Linked DNA regions of Hymenobacter tibetensis. The protein of the gene in region 1 interacts with the protein of each later gene in a pairwise test. Links are inferred from orthologs where the notes say so. Each region holds a gene or a part of one and is shown in the gene's direction. Other genes may lie near its edges. The genes, in order: MTX78_RS20125 and def.

What was found.
Region 2: the proteins of MTX78_RS20125 (region 1) and def interact in binary tests that used the Escherichia coli proteins (3 or more experiments, as listed by UniProt). The link is inferred for Hymenobacter tibetensis from one-to-one orthologs.

The regions. Positions count from the first base shown.
Region 1 is NZ_CP094669.1:4,997,260-5,007,795, forward strand. The notes cover bases 2,964-5,763. They hold MTX78_RS20125 (aspartate-semialdehyde dehydrogenase), read left to right. Parts: upstream 2,964-3,756; coding sequence 3,757-4,770; downstream 4,771-5,763. Other genes in these bases: MTX78_RS20120 (lamin tail domain-containing protein), read right to left, coding at 2,964-3,586; MTX78_RS20130 (TonB family protein), read left to right, coding at 4,947-5,763. In the rest of the region: MTX78_RS20110 (DUF1800 domain-containing protein), read right to left, coding at 1-33; MTX78_RS20115 (DUF5672 family protein), read left to right, coding at 153-932; more of MTX78_RS20120, read right to left, coding at 980-2,963; more of MTX78_RS20130, read left to right, coding at 5,764-6,083; MTX78_RS20135 (peptidase associated/transthyretin-like domain-containing protein), read left to right, coding at 6,414-6,914; MTX78_RS20140 (alpha/beta fold hydrolase), read right to left, coding at 7,117-7,878; MTX78_RS20145 (SRPBCC family protein), read left to right, coding at 7,972-8,985; dxs (1-deoxy-D-xylulose-5-phosphate synthase), read right to left, coding at 9,169-10,536.
Region 2 is NZ_CP094669.1:193,460-204,048, forward strand. What follows is about bases 3,298-6,150. They hold def (peptide deformylase), read left to right. Parts: upstream 3,298-4,350; coding sequence 4,351-4,950; downstream 4,951-6,150. Other genes in these bases: MTX78_RS00760 (S41 family peptidase), read right to left, coding at 3,298-3,539; ruvX (Holliday junction resolvase RuvX), read left to right, coding at 3,944-4,354; MTX78_RS00775 (zinc dependent phospholipase C family protein), read left to right, coding at 5,100-6,071. Also shown: MTX78_RS00750 (sugar phosphate isomerase/epimerase family protein), read right to left, coding at 1-431; MTX78_RS00755 (sugar phosphate isomerase/epimerase family protein), read left to right, coding at 741-1,682; more of MTX78_RS00760, read right to left, coding at 1,857-3,297; MTX78_RS25320 (DUF5522 domain-containing protein), read left to right, coding at 6,240-6,335; rpmB (50S ribosomal protein L28), read left to right, coding at 6,722-6,961; MTX78_RS00790 (aminopeptidase P N-terminal domain-containing protein), read left to right, coding at 7,093-8,721; rpmG (50S ribosomal protein L33), read left to right, coding at 8,875-9,057; MTX78_RS00800 (DUF4295 domain-containing protein), read left to right, coding at 9,065-9,226; signal recognition particle-docking protein FtsY, read left to right, coding at 9,412-10,386. UniProt on the Escherichia coli protein: Removes the formyl group from the N-terminal Met of newly synthesized proteins. Requires at least a dipeptide for an efficient rate of reaction. N-terminal L-methionine is a prerequisite for activity but the enzyme has broad specificity at other positions.

The DNA.
Region 1 (10,536 bases):
CAAGTGCTGTAGGTGCTGTTGCGTCGTTGTCATGTTGCTTGGACATGGATGGCTATCAGGGGTTTAATAATAGTGCTGCTAGTTCCTGCCCTATGTAGTTGCATTGAATGCAGACTAATAGTATTTTTACAACCTATGCTTATACTATTTACATGAAGAAGGCTCTCGCCACTGTAGTAATACCCATTCATTTAGAAGAACCGTCGGAGCTGGAAAAGATTTCTCTCTCCCAAACCCTCTCCGTCCTACACAAGTATCCTATCGTGTTCATGGCGGCTACTGAACTGAATACCAAGTGGTATGAAGAGTTTTGCCGGGGAAAAGCGGAAGTAACCGTCGAGCGGTTTGAGTGGCAGGGCCGTAATGCTTTTGGAGAATTGCTAACCAACCCCGTCTACTATCAGCGCTTTTTGCCTTACGAATACATGATGATTTGCCACCTCGACGCCTTCGTGTTTCGCGACGAGCTGGAAAAATGGTGCTCCCTGGGCTACGACTACATTGGAGCTGTCATTTATAATCCCTCTTTTTTCAGTCCCGACACGCCGGTGCGGAAAATCCTGGGATTCAGCCAGCCGGAATATTTCGGCAACGGCGGATTCGCCATCAAAAAGGTTAGCACGTTCTACCACATTACGTCCAAATTCAGGGCGTATATCAACTTCTATCACTGGATAAGAAGGCTGCGGAAAAGGGGCTTTTTGGATGACATCTTTCTTACCAACCATTTCCCTAAACTCTTGCGCAGCTTCAAAATACCGCCCGTGGCGCTGGCCCAAAACTTCGGCGCTGAATATGTAGACTGGAAGGAAAGCGAGTTGCCATTCAATAACCACGACATCAACAGCCTGCCTTTCGGGGTACACGGCTGGATTCAGTTTCACCAGGATTTCTGGAAGCCCTGCATCCGGCATTTTGGCCACGCTATCTGAGGCAGCCCGGGCAAACGCTTAGCGGTGCTGCTGGTACGCTCTGGCTTCTAGAAACGTGTTCCGAGTACTACCGTCTTTTTGTATTGGTGCTTTTCGCCGCTATTGGGTTTGAATAACTCAATCAGCAGCACGTAATAGCCAATTGCTGCTTTCTGCCCGCGGTCGGTCAGGCCATCCCACTGAAAAAAGCCAGCGGTTGCCAGGGTTTCATTGCGGACCAGGCGGCGCGCTATGCGGCCTTGCGCATCGTATACAGTCACGCTGGCCGCATAGCCCGGGCTGTCTAGGCTGTAGTTGAGGGTGGTAAAATCCTGCTGGCCGTCTTCATCGGGCGTGAATACTTCGGGCGCTATGCTGAACAGTTTGCCGCCGCTGGGGTCCTCTTGCTGCTGTGAGTTGTGGCGGCCCGGAGTGGCATACCCAACAGCACTGGCCGCTGAGTGAAAGTTGCTTGCCGTACTTGGTCCTTCAGCCCGAATCCGCTCCAGCGACACGCCATTCAAGTCATCGAGCAGCTTCAGGTGGTGCTCCTCGGCGTAGGCATAGCGGTCCAGCAAACGGCCTTGCGCATCGTGCAGTACCACAATGCCAGCATCATCTGGGTAGGTAGGGAAACCTGCCATCTGCAAGAAAGTGGCGGGCTCGGCGCTGGTTGGGTACTGGCTCCTTACCACATCGGGGCGCGTGGTGAGCAGCAGCAACTGGCCGGGGGCCAGTACGTGGGGGCTACTATTCACGAGGTTCTGGTCGGTGGTGCCGTCTGGCTTTTCAGCTCCTAATTGCCACCCTTGTACATCCAGGTACTTAGTGGAGCGGTTAAGCAATTCCACAAAGTCCACGGCACTTGTACGGGGGTTGAACAGGATTTCATTGAGCACTACATCGCCAGCGGCCACGGGCACCGGCAGCGCAAAGGTGGCCGACGTGGTGGGGCCAGCCGCATTGCCCACGCAGTCGGTAGCAGCGCTGACGGCCACGGTTAGGGGCTGATTGGGTTGTAACGGGGCACTTAGCAGCAGGTCCACGCTCCGAAAATCGGGTCCGACGGGCGCTACGCGCACCCCAGATATGGCAGGCGCGAGCGTGTACAGAGCGGGATTAGCTGATGCCGTGCTGTCCAGCTTTTCCCCGAAGAACAAGCGAATAGTGGAAGCATTCAACGCTAAAGCGCGCTGGAGCAGGGGGGCAGTACGGTCGGGGTTGGTGGCACGGGCAGCGTTGGTTCGGCCGGGCGTGCCGCCGCTGGCGTCGGTACTGGCCATCCAGTTTTCAATACCTGCACACGGGTTGCTGGTATCTACTAGCTCCAGGCTCCATCCGCCCTCTTTTTTGCGGCTGTCTTTATACCACGTATCGGAGTAGTTCACCTCGAACAGCGTTTGGCCGGTACGCCCGCGCAGCAGCAGTTGGTCGCCGGAATTGGTTAGGCTAGGAAAGTTGGTTAGCCCGAACACCTTGCCGAAGGAAGTGAACTGCGCCGTTCGGGTGCTGCCGCATACCACGGCGTATTCGCCTGGCAACAGCACAGCCCCCGCGGGAAACACGGCCGGGCTGCTGGTGCTACCTGCCTTCAGTAGCCGTACCCCAGTTAAATCCAGCACCGCCGTAGCCGACGGATTGTGAATCTCCAAGTACTCGGCGGTGGGTAGTCCTACGGTTGGAGTTTCGTCGGCAAATATTTCCGTGATAAGCACCTGATTCGAGGTGGGCGCCGCAGCAAAGCCGTTGTTCTGGAAACTCACCGTCAGTGGCCCAGCAGCCGTGTTCCCGTACAGGTCCGTGATGTTGCGGATTTCCAACGTGGTAGTTCCCACTGGCAGATCGGCAGTTAGGGTTAGGTGCACCAGCGCAGGATTCGCCGCGTCGCGCTGGGCGCTTGCTACGGAAGGTGCTCCGGCCGCTACTAGGCGGTAGCTGCTGGCAGCCTGTGTGGTAACAGCCTCGTTGAACAGCACGTCCAACTGCCGAGTTGCAACAACGGTAACCGTGTGCGGAGCCGGCGCGGCAGTGTCCGCAACGCGAAAGTCGTCGAAATAGAAAGCGCGGCTGTTGGCCGACGAGTACGTTAGCTGGACCCCGAAATAGGCTCCACGCTGCAACGTAGCATCCGTGGCCGTGCCTTCTCGGACGTAGGTGGTGGTGCCGGCCAAGTCCCGCTCCAGCGTCCAGACGTCCTGCGCGGAGCGAGTTACGCGCACCCGAACCAGGTTACTGGTGGTGGAAGCCAGAGTGCCATCGGCGCCATTCACTACATATACCGGGCTGCCACTGGCGTCTTTTCGGAACAAGGCTACCTCATCAGCGGTGCCACCCAGGCGCACGAAGTACCCACGGTTGCCAGTGGCTTTTAAGTCCGCTTGCTCTGATGTTAGCCATACATCGGCGTAGTTGCCGCTGCTGGTAGCCAGCCGCAGGTTCGCCCAGAACTCCCAGGTGGTTCCTCCGGCGGCAGCCTGGCTTGGCGTTACGAGTTGCAGCGTGGTACCCGTAACGGCGGGGCCGTTGCTTTGGAGCTGCTGCGCGTTTACCTGGAAACTAGCTCCGTCGCCAGTCCAGGCCGGATTCTGGGTGAAGTTACCGTCGGCAAATGTATCGAGCAGCTGCGCACTAGCAGCAAACGGCGCTAGCAGGAATAGTAGTAGTAGTTTTTTCACGAAAACAGATAAGATTGCACGCCCTTGTATACCTGAATATTCCCTTTAGAAACGCGCCGCAACCTATTGAACAAAACCGTGGGCGGCTGCACTTTTTCACAACAAAGCACAGCCAGAAAGATAAAAGAATTTACTGGCCTTACCTTTAGGGAATCCAAACCTTAACAACCATGAAAGTAGCCGTAGTAGGTGCCACCGGTTTGGTCGGTGGCGAGATGCTGAAAGTGCTGGCCGAGCGTAACTTCCCGGTCACGGAACTCCTGCCCGTTGCCTCCGAGAAATCGGTGGGTCAGGAAATCGAATTCCAAGGCAAAAAGTACAAGGTGATTAGCATGGACGACGCCATTGCGGCCCGTCCGGCAGTGGCCATCTTCTCGGCTGGCGGTTCGATATCCAAAGAGCAGGCCCCTCGGTTTGCCGAAGTTGGCACCGTTGTTATCGACAATTCCTCGGCCTGGCGCATGGACCCCACCAAAAAGCTGGTGGTACCCGAAATCAACGCCAAGGAAATCACCGCCGACGATAAAATCATTGCCAACCCCAACTGCTCGACCATTCAAATGGTGGTAGCGCTCAACAAGCTGCACGACGCCTACAAAGTGGAGCGCATTGTGGTGAGCACCTACCAGAGCGTAACCGGCACCGGCAAGAAAGCCGTTGACCAACTCATGGAAGAGCGCGCCGGCCAAGCGGCCAGCAACCCTGCCTACCCCCACCCCATCGACCTGAACGTGCTGCCCCACATCGACGTGTTCGAGGACAACGGCTACACCAAAGAGGAGATGAAGATGGTGAAAGAGACCAAGAAAATCATGGGCGACGACAGCATCCGCGTAACCGCCACCACCGTGCGCATCCCCGTAATGGGCGGCCACTCCGAGGCGGTGAACGTGGAATTTGCTCAGGAATTTGAAATGGAAGACGTGTTCCGCATCCTGCGCAACACCGAAGGCGTGGAAGTGGTGGACGACGTGGCCAACAACCGCTACCCGATGCCCAAAGACGCCCACGGCCGCGACGCAGTGCTTGTTGGCCGTCTGCGCCGCGACGAAACGCAGCCCCGTACCCTCAATATGTGGGTGGTAGCCGACAACCTACGCAAGGGAGCCGCAACCAACGCCGTACAGATTGCAGAAGCTATGATGAAGATGGGGCTTCTTACCCAAGAGGCCGCCACCGTATAAGCTCGCTTACTTCATTCATTCCGTGCAGAGCCTTCCAAACTTGGTTTGGGAGGCTCTTTTGCTGTTTTCTCCTCTCTATTGCGGCGCCTTGGCAAACAGCTTATAGCAACAGAGGTAGTATACGCAGAAGCACTTACCTTGAATACGCAATTCCATATCCATACGGCCAGATTTACATGAACCCCACCACGAAAGCCTGCTGGTATAGTGCTCTGACAGGACTACTGCTCGTTGTTGCCACCGGCTTGTTTGCTCAGACCACTCCGCCGTCGGCTACCTCTACCACCCAGGTTTTCACGTTTGTAGAGCAAATGCCGCGTTACAACGGAGGTGGCAACGACTCCATTATAGCGTACCTGCGGCGTAACGTCCGCTATCCGGCCGAGGCCGTTCAGGCAGGTGCCAGTGGGAAAGTGTTTGTTTCGTTTGTAGTGAATGCGCAAGGGAAAGTAGAGCAGGTGCAAGTGGTAAAGCCCGTTGCCCCCGCGCTAGACCAAGAAGCCCTGCGGGTGGTATCAGGCATGACCGGCTGGCAGCCAGGGCAGCAGCAGGGCAAGCCCGTGGCCGTATCCTTAACGGTGCCCATCAGCTTTGCTATCCAGCCCAACCCATCGTCCGCCGTCACCACCGAACCGCAATATCCGGGCGGCCCCGACGCACTTCTCGCTTACTTGGGGGCCATTCCCTATCCAGAGGCTGCTCGCCCCGCAGGACTCGATGCGCGGGTATTTGTGAAGTTCAAAATCAACAAGGAGGGCAAAGTAACGGAGGCGAAACCCATTGGGCCACTCATGCGCAAGCCCCAGCAAGACCCTGCGCCCCGAGCTGAAATTGACGCTGCAAAGCCCGTACTAGAACAAGCCGCAACGCTCTGGATACAAGCAATGCCCACCTGGACTCCCGCCAACTTAGACGGCACGCCCGTGGAAAGCGACACGTTTGTAATGCCTTTGGTGTTCAATCCTGTTCCGTCATCAGCGCCCAAAGAGAAGATCTATCCTTACGCCGATCAAATGCCGGTGTTCAGTACGCCAAGCGACAAGTTTGACATCCAAACCAAAATACAGCGCTCCTTAAAATACCCAACGCAGGCCTTACGCAACCGCATGGAGGGCACCGTGTACCTGTACTTTGTGGTCAACGAAGCGGGCGCGCTAGAGCAGGCCCAGGTGGTGAAGTCGGCGGGACCAGAGCTGAACCAGGCCGTGTTGGACGCGGCGCTCAGCCAACCAGCAGCCCTCACGCCCGCCAAGCTGAAAGGCAAACCCGTGAAGGTGTTTTACGTGGTGCCGTTTACGTTCAGGATTAAGTAGAATGGCACAATTCAGCGGGCTGCTACTTACCCGTTTTACTTTGTCTAGCCACTGCTGGTAGAAACAGGTCATTCCTACAACCTGAGGCATTGAAGAGGTAGAGTCAGACAGCAAAGCTAGGTGCCGAGCTACCTAGTGGGGAGCAAGTACGGCCAGCTCCTATATTGACTTGTAATTAAACAGGATTCAACTACTATTATATTATAATTATTCAATGTTTATGCAGAGCCAGTTCCTAAGACCAAGCAGAGTGGTATAATTTTAGAAGTTCCACCAATATCTGTCTGTGGTCATCTACTCTTTTCTCTTTTCTACCTTATTCTTTTAAATATGAAAGTAACCTTACCGTTCGCCTTAGCAGCCACCTTGCTGCTTGGCAGTTGTGCTTCTATTGTAAGCAAGAGCCGTTATCCGGTTGTTATCAGTAGCGTGCCCGCTGGCGCCAACTTTACGGTCACCAACCGCGATGGTAAAGAAGTATTTAGTGGTGTGGCACCAACCGCCGTTACGCTCAAGTCAGGATCTGGTTATATGCGCCGCGAGATTTACACCCTGACGTTCAAGAAAGAGGGGTTTGAAGACAAGAAACTAACGCTCGAGTCTGACGTGAACGGGTGGTATTTCGGCAACATCGTTTTTGGAGGCCTTATTGGATTTTTGATTGTAGATCCACTCACCGGAGCTATGTACCGCATTTCCGACAAGGAAATTCAGGGAGCTTTGTCTCCTATTGGACAGGGCTTCAACCCAACCGACACGCATCCACTGCACATCATGTCGTTGAACGACGTGCCTGATGCTCTACGCAGCAAAATGGTGCCCGTGGAATAAGCGCATACAACTGTGTGGTTCAAAGAAAAGTCCTGTAGAATGTTCTACAGGGCTTTTTTTGGGTCATATACAGTCATCCGTGAATCACTTCTGCCTGCCAACCGTTGCAGTACTCACCTAGATGGCACCGGCGTTTTGGTGTGCACTACAGCAACTCCCTACCTGCCTTAGTATCTATAAGCAACAGTATCAGCGTCTGTACTTAGTGCTTGGGCTCATATACTGCGTCCGCAAAATTCACTATTGCCAAGCGCGTGAGTTCCGGCTCCTCGAAAAAGCCCAGGTGCCCAACATCACCAAGCAGCAGGGCGTGGCTTTGGGCCGGTAGCGCCAACTGTGGCAGCACGCTTTCCATTGATACGGCTACGTCCTCTTTGCCCACCACGAAGAGTACTGGAAACTTAGCTTCCTTTAACACCTTGGTGCGGTCGGGACGGTTTTTCATAGCCTCTAAGGCACCTAGCACGGTGGCTTCGGGCGTGGCCCGGCCAATATCCTCCAGAAATTCGCGCTGCTCCAGCAGTTGCTCCCGGTTGGCTGGCGCAAACAACGGCCGGATAAAGGATTCCATGAATTTCTCGACGCCATGGCGGCGCACAAACTCTATGTTTTTGTCGCGGTTCGCTTTTTTCTCGTCGGTATCAGGTAAGGCAGTGGAATGAAACAGCACCAAGCCTGCTACCATATCCGGATAGCGCTCTGCAAAAGCTAGCGCCACGTAGCCACCCATGCTATGGCAGACTAGCAGCGCCTTTTCCACTCCTTTCTGCCGCAATTGCTCCGCCACGTAGCGCGCCTGCGCCTCCATGCTATAGTCCCGAATGTCGTGTATGTTGGTGCCGTGCCCAAGCAGATTGAGCGTTAGCAACCGGTAGTTGTCGGGAAAGTCGCGGGTGAAATCGGTCCACACTTCCCGGCTTTCAGCAAAGCCGTGCAGGAAGAGGATGGTTGGTTGGACAGGCATAAGTAAATGCAAAAGTTCGTGCAGGAATACCGCAGATGGGTCGGAACAAGTACGCACATTTACCGTGCGTGTTCCTATCTACCTATTATCCCAATGGCCTCCGAGCATAATAATCTACACTATGTTATTGCCGTAGCGGCAGGCCTGTTCGTTGCCCTACTCGGCCGACTTGTTTTTGCCAATAGCACCTTCAATGGCGGCGGACTGCTTATGCTTTGCTTTCTGCTGCTCATCCCAATGGCGCTAGGAGCCGTTACCACGCATTTCACACCCGCTACTGCTTCCAAATCTTGGCGGACGGTATGGGGGCCTTTCGTAACGGTTATGCTGTTCCTATTTATGGCACTGCTGTTTCACTCAGAATGCATGATTTGCGTGCTGATTATCTCGCCGCTCTTTTTTATCACTTCCTACATAGGGTCTGTTCTCTACCTGCTGTTTACCGACGACAAACCCAACAAAGACAAAACCTACACCGTGGCCGTCTTTGCGCTATTGCCCTTCCTGCTGGCACCGCTTGAAAGCCAGTTTGCCACTCCCAACAGCCTGCGCCGCGTCGAGAATACTGTGCTTATTCAGGCACCCGCCTCCGTGGTTTGGCAGCAAATCGTCCGGGTACCGCCCATTCAGGCCCAGGACTTGGGACCAAGCCTAATCGACAAAATTGGCTTCCCGCGGCCCGTGGAAGCTACGCTCACGCATGAGGGCGTGGGCGGTGTGCGCCATGCTACCTTCGAACGGGGCGTAGAGTTCATCGAAACTGTTGATGTGTGGGAGCCACAACGGCGCCTGTCTTTCAGCATCGTTCCCAATACGGCTACCATCCCACCTACCACCTTCGACGAGCACGTAACCGTCGGTGGCCGGTTTTTCGACGTGCTACGAGGCACCTACGAGTTGATACCCGCTGGCCCTGTCCAAACTCGCCTTGTGCTGTACAGCCAGCAACGCCTCAGTACCCGCATCAACGCCTATGCCGGCCTCTGGACCGACTACGTAATGAGTGAAATCCAGCGGCGAATCTTGGAAGTAATTCGCCGGCGATGCGAGGACGAGGCTAGAAAAGCTGCTGCTAACAGCCTCAGCTACCAAAAGCACGCTATCTAAACCACTGTCTGCTCGAACTGCTGCATCATGCCACTGTGAGATTCTCAAGGCCATATGCCTAGCTTTAAATATCCTCTACTTCTCATTTCTCTACCTCCGCTCACATCTTGCTACTGACTTGCTATAACGCAAAAAAGCCCCGCTGGACGAATCCAGCGGGGCCTTTCTTTGCTCAAAGAGAGTTTACAATAGTACTGTTTCCACAACAGATTTGGCAATTACTTTACCGCTCAACTCACGTAAGGCAGCCGCAATACCATCGGCATCAAAGCCGCACTCTTTGTATAGTTCGTCTTGCGTGCCGTGCTCCACCACTCGGTCCGGAATGCCGAGGCGGCGAACCGGCATGTGATACCCATGGTCGGCCATGAACTCCAACACGGCGGCGCCGAAACCGCCTTGCAAGCAGCCATCCTCTACCGTCACTAACGCTTGATATTGCTGGCAGATAGTGTGGAGCAGTTCTTCGTCCAGGGGCTTGCAAAAGCGCATATCGTAGTGGCCGGGGTTGATGCCCTCACTCACGAGTTTTTGCGTTGCTTTCGTGGCGTAGTTGCCGATGTGGCCGATGCTGAGCACCGCTACTCCTTGACCCTCGCGCACCACCCGGCCTTTGCCGACCGTAATTTTCTTTAGGGGCTTGCGCCACTCCGGCATCACGCCTTCGCCGCGCGGGTAGCGGATACTGAACGGACCGGCGTTTTCGGGCAGCGTAGCCGTGTACATCAGGTTGCGCAGTTCTTCTTCGTTCATCGGGGCCGACACCACCATGTTGGGAATGCAGCGCATGAAAGCCAAATCGTAGCAGCCATGGTGCGTCGGGCCATCGGCGCCTGCAAAGCCTGCCCGGTCGAGGCAAAACACCACGTGCAGGTTTTGGAGAGCCACATCGTGCAGCACCTGGTCGTAGGCGCGCTGCATGAACGAAGAGTAGATGTTGCAGAACGGAATGAGGCCCTGCGTAGCCATGCCTGCCGAGAAGGTTACGGCGTGCTGCTCGGCAATGCCCACATCAAACGCCCGCTTGGGCATGGCCGCCATCATCAGGTTCAACGACGAGCCCGAGGGCATAGCCGGCGTCACGCCCATGATTTTGTCGTTCTGCTCGGCCAGCTCGATCATGGTGTGCCCGAACACATCCTGATACTTCGGTGGCTGGGGCGTCGAGTAGGTTTTCTTGCTGATTTCGCCCGTTACTTTGTCAAACAGGCCAGGAGCATGCCACAGCGTTTGGTCTTTTTCAGCTAGTACATAGCCCTTGCCCTTCACCGTCACGCAGTGCAGGATTTTGGGGCCCGGAATGCTCTTGAGGTCGTTGAGGATGGTGGCGAGGTGCTGCACGTCGTGCCCATCCACGGGGCCGAAATAGCGGAACTTCAGCGCCTCAAACAAGTTGCTTTGCTTGAGCAGCGTTGCCTTCATAGCCGACTCCACCTTACGGGCAATCTGCTGCGGGTTGGGTCCGAATTTCGAGAGCTTGCCTAACACGTTCCACAGCTCATCGCGCACTTTGTTATAGGTGCGGGAGGTGGTAATGTCGGTGAGGTATTC
Region 2 (10,589 bases), 4.8 Mb from region 1 along the record:
TTGCCCCGCTCAGACTCCGAGAGGTAAGCGCACACCATGTATTTAACGCCGGCCGCTGCCGCATCGTCCACCGCCTTATCCCAGCCGTGCAGCATGGTGCCTTGTACGGGGGCGCCGTTCATCTGCTCTTCGCCCAAGCGGTAGTGGCTGCTGGGCATAATCAAGCCGTTCTGCTTGAGCAAGGCCGCAAACTCCTTGGGCGTCATGCCGTAAAATTTCTGCGAACCGGTGTAGGTAGCACCCTCCACCGAGTTGTACCCGATTTTAGCAAGCCGGGCCAAGGTGCCCGCTGGGTCTTTCTCCATGGCCTCGCGCACAGTGTACAGTTGGAGGCCTACATAGCGCTTGTTGTAAGCCAGCAAGGAAGGCGAAACCAATAGGCCGGCGGAGAGAAGTGCCGCGGAGGTGAGGAAGGATCTACGAGTGGTCATGAGCTTGGTGGGTTATAAAAAGGATGTTGGCCGTGGGAGCCAGGTGGAAGTGCACAGCAAGATAGGATTCTCTGCCATATAGCAGCCCAACCAACTGATTTGCCGTTGCCTAAGGCGAGAAACATGCCAAGCTTTCAGGGTGGAGAGAAATAGCGCCTGGCCTTTGCTGTCGCCCTTTGCGCTGCCACCAGCCACCGTTGCTAAATGCCGCCAATAGTTGTCTGTAAATAGTTGGTTATTGCCAATGCCTTAGCGTGGTAAGCCGCTGCATTTTTTCGTTCTCGAATCTCTTTCACCCTCTTCCCAACTATGCCCACTTCCCGCCGTCGTTTCCTGCAAGACGCCACCACCTTGGCGGCTGCCCTAACCGTAGCTCCTGGCCTACTGGCCGCTGAGCGCGCAAAAGCGCCTTTCTTCGAGATATCCTTGGCAGAATGGTCGTTGCACAAGTCATTGTTTGCCAACAAAATCAGTAACCTCGACTTTCCAGTCATTGCCAAAAAGCAGTTTGGTATTAGTGTGGTCGAGTACGTCAACCAGTTTTTCAAGGACAAAGCAAAAGACCAGCAGTATCTGAGTGAGCTGCGCCAACGCTGCCTCGACAACGGTGTGAAGAACCACTTGATTATGATAGATGGGGAAGGCGATTTAGGGTCAACCAACCAACAGGAGCGAACAACGGCCGTGGAAAACCACTACAAATGGGTGGATGCCGCCAAGTACCTCGGCTGCCAGACCGTGCGGGTGAATGCCTTCGGCAAAGGATCGGCCACCGACGTGCAGCAAGCCGCCACCGACGGGCTAGGCAAACTGAGCGAATATGCTCAACAAGCCGGCTTGAACGTGATAGTGGAAAACCACGGTAGCTACAGCTCCAACGGGCAGTGGCTTCTAAAAACGATTCAGCAAGTCAACAAGCCCAACGTGGGTATCCTGCCCGACTTCGGCAACTTCTGCATCCGGCGCGACACCGGCGAGCTGTACCGGGGCAACTGCATTGAAGAGTACGACAAGTACCAGGCAGTGAAAGAGTGGATGCCCGTCTCGAAAGGTATCAGTGCCAAGACCTTCGACTTCGACGCCAAAGGCAATTGCGTGGAAACCGACTACTACAAGATGTTCAAGATCATCAAAGATTCGGGCTTCAAAGGCTACGTGGGCATAGAATACGAAGGCGAGAAAACACCCGAAGCCGAAGGCATCACCAAGACCAAGCAGCTGCTAGAAAAAATAGCAAAGAGCCTCGGCTAAGCTGGTTGTGGTAGCAGGCTTCTCAGCTTAATGCAAGTGCGTGAAACTCGCGCTGCTTCACCTACGGGCTTGCGCTTTCTCGCTAGTCACGACCAACTAGTATAAAATCAAAACGACCGGAGTTCCTCGCTCCGGTCGTTTTGCAGTATAGCCTCAGATAAGTATAGATAGCGCTTAATTCATAGAAAGCTTTTGCATCGGATTAGCAGAGCCGTTGCTTACGGCCTGTAGAGCCTGCTTCACTTCAATGTCCTGCTCGTGTAATACTGCGTAGTAAGTCGGCTTGCCGTAGGCGCTGCGTGCAATGTGCGCCTTGAGCTGGTTGCGCAACAAGTTGGCGCAACGGCGCAAATGAGTGGGGTTGGCTGGCATTCCGTCACGGGCCGCCAGTTCAGCTAAACCCTGCAGCTGTGCGTCGCTGATGCGGAAAGTGGTCAGAAACTGCTCGGGCTTTAGCGCTTCCAGTTCCACCTTGTGCTCTTGAAAGTAGTTCAGGGCGTATTCTCGCACCAGATTGTGGCTCTGCAGGCGCGTATAGTATGCCGAGAAAGCGGAAGTATCACGAGGTACAAACAAGTCGGGCATAATACCGCCGCCGCCGTACACTGTGCGCCCGTGGTCGGTGTGGAAGCGCAACGAATCAGCAAAATGAATACTGTCAGCGTGGAATAGTTCTCCGTGGCGCAGGCGGTTCTGAAGGTCCTGCTCGTAAGCAGCCAAGCCCTTCCGGTATGACTTCTGGATACTGCGGCCGGAAGGAGTGTAGTAACGCGCAATAGTCAGGCGCAACTCAGAGCCATCGTTCAAAGCTATAGGCTGCTGCACCAAGCCTTTGCCGTATGTGCGGCGACCAACTACCAAGGCGCGATCATGGTCTTGCAATGCGCCAGCTACCACCTCGGCGGCGGAGGCACTGCCTTCATCCACGAGCACCACCAACGGGCCTTGCTCGAACTCACCAGCTACCCGCGAAAAGGTTTGTGTATCGTACTGGTCGCCTTTGCCGTCCGTGTACACAATCTTGCGGGTGCCACCAATAAACTCGTCGGTTAGCTTGGTGGCGCGGTCGAGGTAACCGCCAGGGTTGCCGCGCAAATCCAGCACCAAGCTGGTCATTCCCTGCCGGCGAAGGTCGCCGAGGGCTTGCTTGAACTCATCGAAAGTGCCATTAGCAAAGCGACTCACTTTGATGTAGCCCGTCTGCTTGTCAAGCAGATATGCTACATCAATTGAGTTGTTGGGAATGCGGTTGCGCAGCACAGCTACATTCAACGGCTTAGCCTGATGGCGGCGTAGCAGTTGCAGAACAACCTTCGAGCCGCGTGGTCCACGCAGCTTGCCAAACATCACCTCCGTGGTGATGTGCATTCCCGATACCCGCTCACCGTTCACGGCCAGAATACGGTCGCCGGGCTGCAAACCTGACAGCTCGGCCGGGCCACCGCTCAGCGGGGCCACTACCGTTACGGTATCGTGAAAGATGTTGAACTCCACACCGACTCCATCAAAATCGCTCTGCAGAAAAGAAGATGCTTGCTGCTGTTGCTTGGCGGGAATGAAGACGGAGTGCGGGTCGAGTTGTTCCAACATCCGGCCAATCGCATAGTCCGATAATGCTTCTGCATCCACTGAATCCACATAGTCGCGGTCTACATAGCTCAAAATTTCCTTGAACTTGAGGTAGCCGCGGGCTGTGCCGTCAGGGTTTTGGTTGGAGGGTCGGAAAGGGTTAGCCCCCACCAACACCCCACAAGCCAAGGTCAGAGCTAGCAACAGCGGCTGCCGTACCTGCCGCCACGAGTTGCGAGGCAGGTTGTTTGGGGCAGACTTCACCTGGGGCGTAGACTCTGTTGCCATATGACACTGGAGAGAGGGAGAAGATCAGACTGTGAATGATGCTGTAAGAACTGCTGAGCATTCAAAAATATTAAAACTTTTCTAAGAAATTGAGGCTGTTTCTAGGTGTATATGAATTTTCAAATAACAATGCAATTTGTTCTTTATTTTCATCAAGATATTCGTCGAAAATGCTGTTTGCTCACATCGCCAACACACGATAAGGGCTGCAATGGCGTAGCTTTATTTTATGATTTTATGGATATGTTCCGTTAGTGGCTTCCTCACGTGGTAGTAGGGAATGCAGATAGTTATAGCAGTGGCAGTAAAATGATGATATTCGGTCGGTTCTAATGGTCCGTTGTATCTTTGAGGCAGCAGCCACACTGGCTCCGCTGTAGCCTCACTCTGAATATCTTTCCGCAATGGGCCGTATTCTCGCCATTGATTATGGCAACAAACGTGTCGGACTTGCCGTGACGGATCCGCTCCAGCTTATTGCCACGCCCCTCGACACGGTCCATAGCAAAGACCTACTCGTGTATCTGAAAGCGTATCATCAGCGTGAGCCACTAGCCGCGTTGGTGGTGGGTATGCCCAAGACGCTGCTTAACGAAGCCACAGACAGCACTAGTGCGGTGGTAGGCCTATTGCGGAGTCTGCGCCGGGAGTTTCCGGAAGTGCCTGTGCACGAGATAGACGAGCGGTTCACCTCGCGTATGGCCCACGCTGCTATGCTGGCGGGTGGCCTAACCAAAAAAGACCGCCGCGACAAAGCAACCGTAGACCGGGTGAGTGCTACCCTCATTCTGCAATCTTTTCTTGAATCCCGATGATTTACCCCATTGTTGCCTTTGGCGACCCCGTATTAAAAACCCGCGCCAAAGACATTCCGCAAGATTTTCCGGCCAGTGAGCTCAAGCAAATCGTGCAGGACATGTTCGAAACTATGTACCACGCCCACGGCGTAGGGCTAGCTGCCCCACAAGTAGGCAAGAGCATCCGTTTGTTTGTCATTGATTCGGAGCCAATGATTGACACCGAGGATGAGGAAACTGGCGAGGTGCTGCCCGATGCGGAGAAACCAGTGAAACGCGCCTTCATCAACCCCCAAATGGTAAGCGAAACCGGCGAGGAATGGGGCTTCGAAGAGGGCTGCCTGAGTATTCCTGGGGTGCGCGAAATGGTGTATCGCCACGAAAGCATCGTGCTTCGCTACGAAGACGAAAACCGCCAACTTCACGAAGAAGCCTTTAGCGGCATGACGGCCCGTGTTATTCAGCACGAATACGACCACCTCGAAGGCGTACTGTTTACGGACCTGATTTCCGGTTTCAAAAAGCAGCTCATCAAAGGCAAGCTCACGCGCATCAGCAAAGGAGACGTAAACGCCGACTATCGCATGCGCTTCACAGGCCAAGGCCGACGCTAAGAGCCTGTTTAACTGCCACCGCAACACAGGCATAGATGCGGCAAAGGCAGAGAAAGCAAATGATTCAGCTCTAATGCTGCCGTTGATCTTTATGCGTGTTTTGTATAGGATTGAGGAATAAGGGTTATGCTATAAGATAGGATTGGCTAATGAAAAAACTTCCGTTTCTGTTGCTTTTGGCATTGCTTCTACTGCCTCAGCAGCCGCAGGCGTGGGGTTTTTTCGGACACCGACTCATCAACCGGCTGGCGGTGTTTACGCTGCCACCGGAGATGATAGGGTTCTACAAAACTAATATCGAATACCTCACCGAAAACGCCACCCGGCCGGATTCCCGTCGCGCTGTGGTTCCCGGTGAAGCCGCCCGCCACTTCTTGGATGTTGATGTGTATGGAGACTCGGCTCTATCTAAGCTGCCCCGCTCGTATGCCGATGCGGTAGCCAAATACGGTGAGGATTCCTTGATGCGGCATGGCATTGTGCCGTGGCAAGTGGTACGGATGAAAAGTCAACTTACTGAAGCCTTCCGCCAGCGCGATGCCGACAGAATTCTAAGTTTGTCGGCTGATTTGGGCCACTACGTAGCTGATGCTTGCGTTCCGTTGCACACCACCCACAACTACAACGGCCAGCTGACCGGCCAGCGCGGTATCCATGGCTTGTGGGAGTCTCGGCTGCCGGAAATCTTGGCCGCCAACTACGACTTCTTCACGGGTCCTGCGCCTTACCTGGAGTCGCCGTCCAAGACCATCTGGGCTGCTGTGGCGCGCTCCAACGCCGCCGTCGATTCGGTGTTGCGGTTTGAAAAGGAAGTGACCAACAAGTTTGCCGACGATAAGAAGTACGGCTTCGAGGAACGCAACAACCAGACGGTACGGGTATACTCGCGAGAGTTCAGCCGGGAGTATCATCAGCGGCTGGCCGGCCAAGTGGAGCGGCAGATGCGGCTGGCCCAACGACTAATTGGGGCCTTCTGGTACACCTGCTGGGTGGATGCCGGGCAGCCCGACCTAGACAAACTACCCAAGCAACCTTCGCAGAAAGAGCAGCTTCGCTTAGCTCAGGAGGCCAAAGAGTTGCAGCAGGCGCCTACCGTTGTAGTGCCGGGCCATGAGGAGTAACGCGCAACACCAGAATTAAACTAGCTTCTTTTGGTACTGCCAAGAGAGTAAAGATTTATAGTGGAACTTTGTGGCTTGTCTGATTGCTGAACAGATTCTATGCCTAGCTCCGCTTTTCTAGCTCAACCTCTCCAACCCGGCGACTATTACCTCACACCGGAAGGCTATATGGTTTTCACAGAGCAATATCACCGTCGCCGGGGCAGCTGCTGCGGTAACGGGTGTCGGCATTGCCCTTGGCGCAAAAACAAAGCAGACAAGTAGCAAACCCCACTTTGTCTCCTAGTGCCGATTGAACCAAGCTGTAGCGTAGAGTGGCTGGCAGGGCGACTTACTTGGCCCGTAGCGAGGCTCGAAGCCTGCTTTCCACTGCAGAAAGCAGGCTTTAGAATTTTAGTGGCACAAACTGATACAGCGCCTTCAGTGTAAGAAAGAATAGTTGCGAGGAGTAGCTTGGCTGTTGCAGATGAGTCGGCAGCTGATAGAGCCACGAGAGTTTCTAAGCTTCTCTTTTCGGCCTTGCAAGCACCCTACAAAAGAAAGTACAATACTTTCCTATCGACTTGTTGAGGAAGCATTTGGCTATTGTCAAACTTATACCGATATTTGCGCCCCTGTTTCCAGCATTGTAACATCAACCTTCAGATATCATGGCCCGAGTTTGTGATTTGACCGGCAAGCGTACCCGCGTAGGCAACAACGTGTCGCACGCTAACAACAAGACCAAACGCAAATTCTACCCGAATTTGCAGAAGAAGCGCTTCTACATTCCCGAGGAGGATTCTTGGGTAACGTTGAAAGTAGCGACTAGCACCATCCGTACCATCAACAAGAACGGCATCATGTCGGTCCTGAAGAAGGCCAAGGAGCAAGGCTTCATCGTTTACTAGTCCGGCAAACAGCCAACTCTAGAGCGAGCATCTTATCTGACGCGTACCCGAACTGAAAAGCAATTTTTGGTTCGGGTACGCGTCTTTGTTGTGTTCACCCTAGCTTCGTTCACGTGCTCCTACCTTCTGCCATGACCCGGTTTTTACGCCCGCTGCTACTGGCCTTTGTCTTAACTGCCTCATTGGCTGAAGCTAGTGCTCAACGCGCGGCGGGAGCAGGCCGCCCCGCCGACTTTCTAGACCCTGCCTTCCACAAAAGCCGCCGCGAGTTGCTGCGGCAGGCCTTGCCTGCGGGCTCGGCTGCCGTGCTGTTTGCGGCCCCAACCCGCACCCGGGCCAATGATGTCAGCTATATCTATCATCAGCACCCGGACTTCTATTATCTAACTGGTTATGATGAGCCGGATGCGGTTCTGGTGCTTTTCAAGGAGCCCCAAACGGTAGGAGGGCAGGTCGGCGTTACGGAAGCGCTGTTTGTGCAACCTCGCGACCCGAAAGCGGAAGTTTGGACGGGCCGCCGGTTGGGAGAGGAAGGTGCCAAGCAGCAACTCAAACTGCAATTCGTTGCCAACAACACCAGCTTTAGTGGGGCTGGCATTCGGTGGGTGGACTTTCAGCACATCCATTTCCTGGACTTGCCCACCGATGTGCGCGACGATGCCCAAGACCCCGCCGACCTCTTTGACCTAATAGCCACTTTCCGCCAGCAAGCTGGAATTCCGGCAACTTCCGATGGCGGGAAGGCCGAACTGTATCATTCGGTGGAGCGCTACGGCGTCACGAATGCGGCCAGCGTCAAAATGTACGTGGAGCGTCAGATGAAAGCACATCCTGTCCTAGCTGCTGATACCTATTTGCAGGGCTACCTGCAAGCGACTACGGATACCGAACGCCAGAAAGCAATGGCGGCCCGCCCCACTAGCCGCTTCGAAAGTAGCGTGTTGAATAATGCGTTAAACGAGTTGCGGGCCGTCAAGACCCCGGAAGAGCTGAGCTTGCTGCGCCGGGCCATTCGCATCAGCACGGTGGGGCAGCAAGAGGTGATGAAAGCGTTGCGCCCCGAAATGGGCGAGATGGAAGTGCAAGGCCTACACGAATACGTGTACAAAAAGTACGGTGCAGAGTTTGAGGGCTACCCGAGCATTGTAGGCGCTGGCAACAACGGTTGCATTCTTCACTACGAAACCAACGACAAGCCCCACGTCGGTAATGATCTGGTGCTGATGGATTGCGGTGCCGAATACCACGGCTACACGGCTGATGTAACTCGCACGGCTCCGCCATCTGGTAAATTCAGCGCTGCCCAGCGGCAGATATATGAGTTGGTGCTGGCGGCGCAAGACGCGGCTATCAAGGAATGCAAGCCCGGTAACGACTTTCAGGCTCCCAACAAAGCGGCTCAAAAGACGGTGGCGGATGGTCTGATCAAACTGGGTATCATTCAGAAGCCAGAAGAAATGCGCCGATATTTCCCGCATGGCACCAGCCACTACTTAGGCCTTGATGTGCACGACCGAGGACCCTATGGACCCTTGAAAGCCGGCAACGTTATTACGGTGGAGCCGGGGATTTATATTCCAGAGGGGAGCCCCTGCGACCAGAAATGGTGGAATATTGGAGTCCGAATTGAAGACGACGTACTCATCACGGCCACGGGTGCCGAAAACCTTTCCAAAGAAGCTCCACGCACCGTAGCAGAGGTGGAAGCCATGATGGCCAAACCCAGTGTCCTCGATGATTTCAAGCTTCCAAAGCTGTAAATAGTTGAATAGCTGAATCGTTAAATAAGAAGGTGAACGGTACTTCGTTTGGGCAGCAACCATTTAACAATTCAGTTATTTAACAATCAACTGCTTGTACATTCCGAAAAGACCCGTACCTTTGCAGTCCTTAATCCCAAAAACCCCGTCGAGATGGCTAAGAAAGGAAACCGGGTGCAGGTAATCCTCGAATGCACCGAGCACAAGAACTCGGGTCAGCCGGGCACCTCGCGCTACGTCACCACCAAGAACCGCAAGAACACCCCTGAGCGCATTGAATTGAAAAAATTCAACCCCGTGCTCAAGAAGATGACCGTTCACAAGGAAATCAAGTAATTGAGTTATGGCTAAGAAAGTAGTAGCAACCCTGAAAGTAGCAGGCGGCAAAGACTGGGCGAAAGTTATTCGCGCTGTCAAGTCCGACAAGACTGGTGCCTACACCTTCCGCGAGGAAATGGTGCCCGTTGACAAAGTGCAGGAGTACTTAAGCACTGGCGTTAAGTAGTTCAGCGCCTTCGTGGCTCCCTGACCGAAGTGAAGAAGTCCCGCCAGTGTGGGACTTTTTTGCGTTGTATATAGAGGTAGCGCGCAGCTCCAGCTTCGCATACTGTTGAACGAGCGGGAAGGCTTTCTCTCGTTTATTCTCCGCCACGCCGCGCGAAGCTGGAGCTTCGTGCCACACCCTATCTCATGGGCCTCTTCGATTTTTTCAAAAAAGACAAGGAAAACAAAGAGCAGCAGGAGTCGTTGGACAAAGGGCTGGAAAAAACCAAAACCAGCTTTTTCGACCAGCTCAGCAAAGCCGTGGTAGGCAAGGCCACCGTGGACGAGGCCGTGCTCGACGATCTGGAAACCTTGCTGGTGCACGCTGACGTCGGTATTGATACCACCGTGAAGGTCATTGACCGGATCGAGAAGCGCGTGGCGCGCGACAAGTACGTAAGCACCTCAGAACTGGACCGCATCCTGCGCGAGGAAATTGTGGACTTGCTCCAAGACAACCGTACGTCTGGCTCCAATGCTATTCTGGACCGACCAGACAGCCCCGGTCAGCCCTTCGTGATTATGGTGGTGGGCGTGAACGGGGTGGGCAAAACCACTACTATTGGTAAGCTGGCGCACCGCTTCCACAGCGCCGGTAAAAAGGTGGTGCTGGGTGCCGCCGATACGTTTCGGGCCGCTGCCGTCGACCAACTTATTATTTGGGGCCAGCGGGTTGGGGTGCCGGTTATTTCACACGGTATGAACACCGACCCGGCTTCTGTGGCGTACGATGCCATCAAGCAAGGGGTGGAACTCGGCGCAGACGTGGTGATTATTGATACGGCGGGTCGTCTGCACAACAAGGTGAACTTGATGAACGAGCTCAACAAGATCAAGCGCGTGATGCAGAAAGTGATTCCGGATGCACCGCACGAGGTATTGTTGGTGCTGGATGGTAGCACGGGCCAGAACGCGTTTCTGCAAGCCAAAGAATTCACCAAAGCCACCGAGGTATCTGCGTTGGCTATCACCAAGCTCGACGGCACGGCCAAGGGCGGCGTGGTCATCGGTATCAGCGACCAGTTGCAGGTGCCAGTACGGTACATTGGGGTGGGAGAGAAGATGACGGACTTGCAATTATTCGACCGCCGCACCTTCGTTAACTCATTGTTCAAGAAATAACAGGCTGCTTTGCAAGCCTTATAAGTGCGCATGCAGAAGCCCTACCGGTAAGTAGCCGGTGGGGCTTTGTGCTTGTTGCCCCTAGCGTAGGTACTTGCCAACGAACAGGTGACACAGCAGATGCAACGCTGCTTGGATTAACTCTATAGCGTTTGGAACATTCACAGTAGGAAAAGGTGTTGCCGACGTCGTACCTTTGCGGT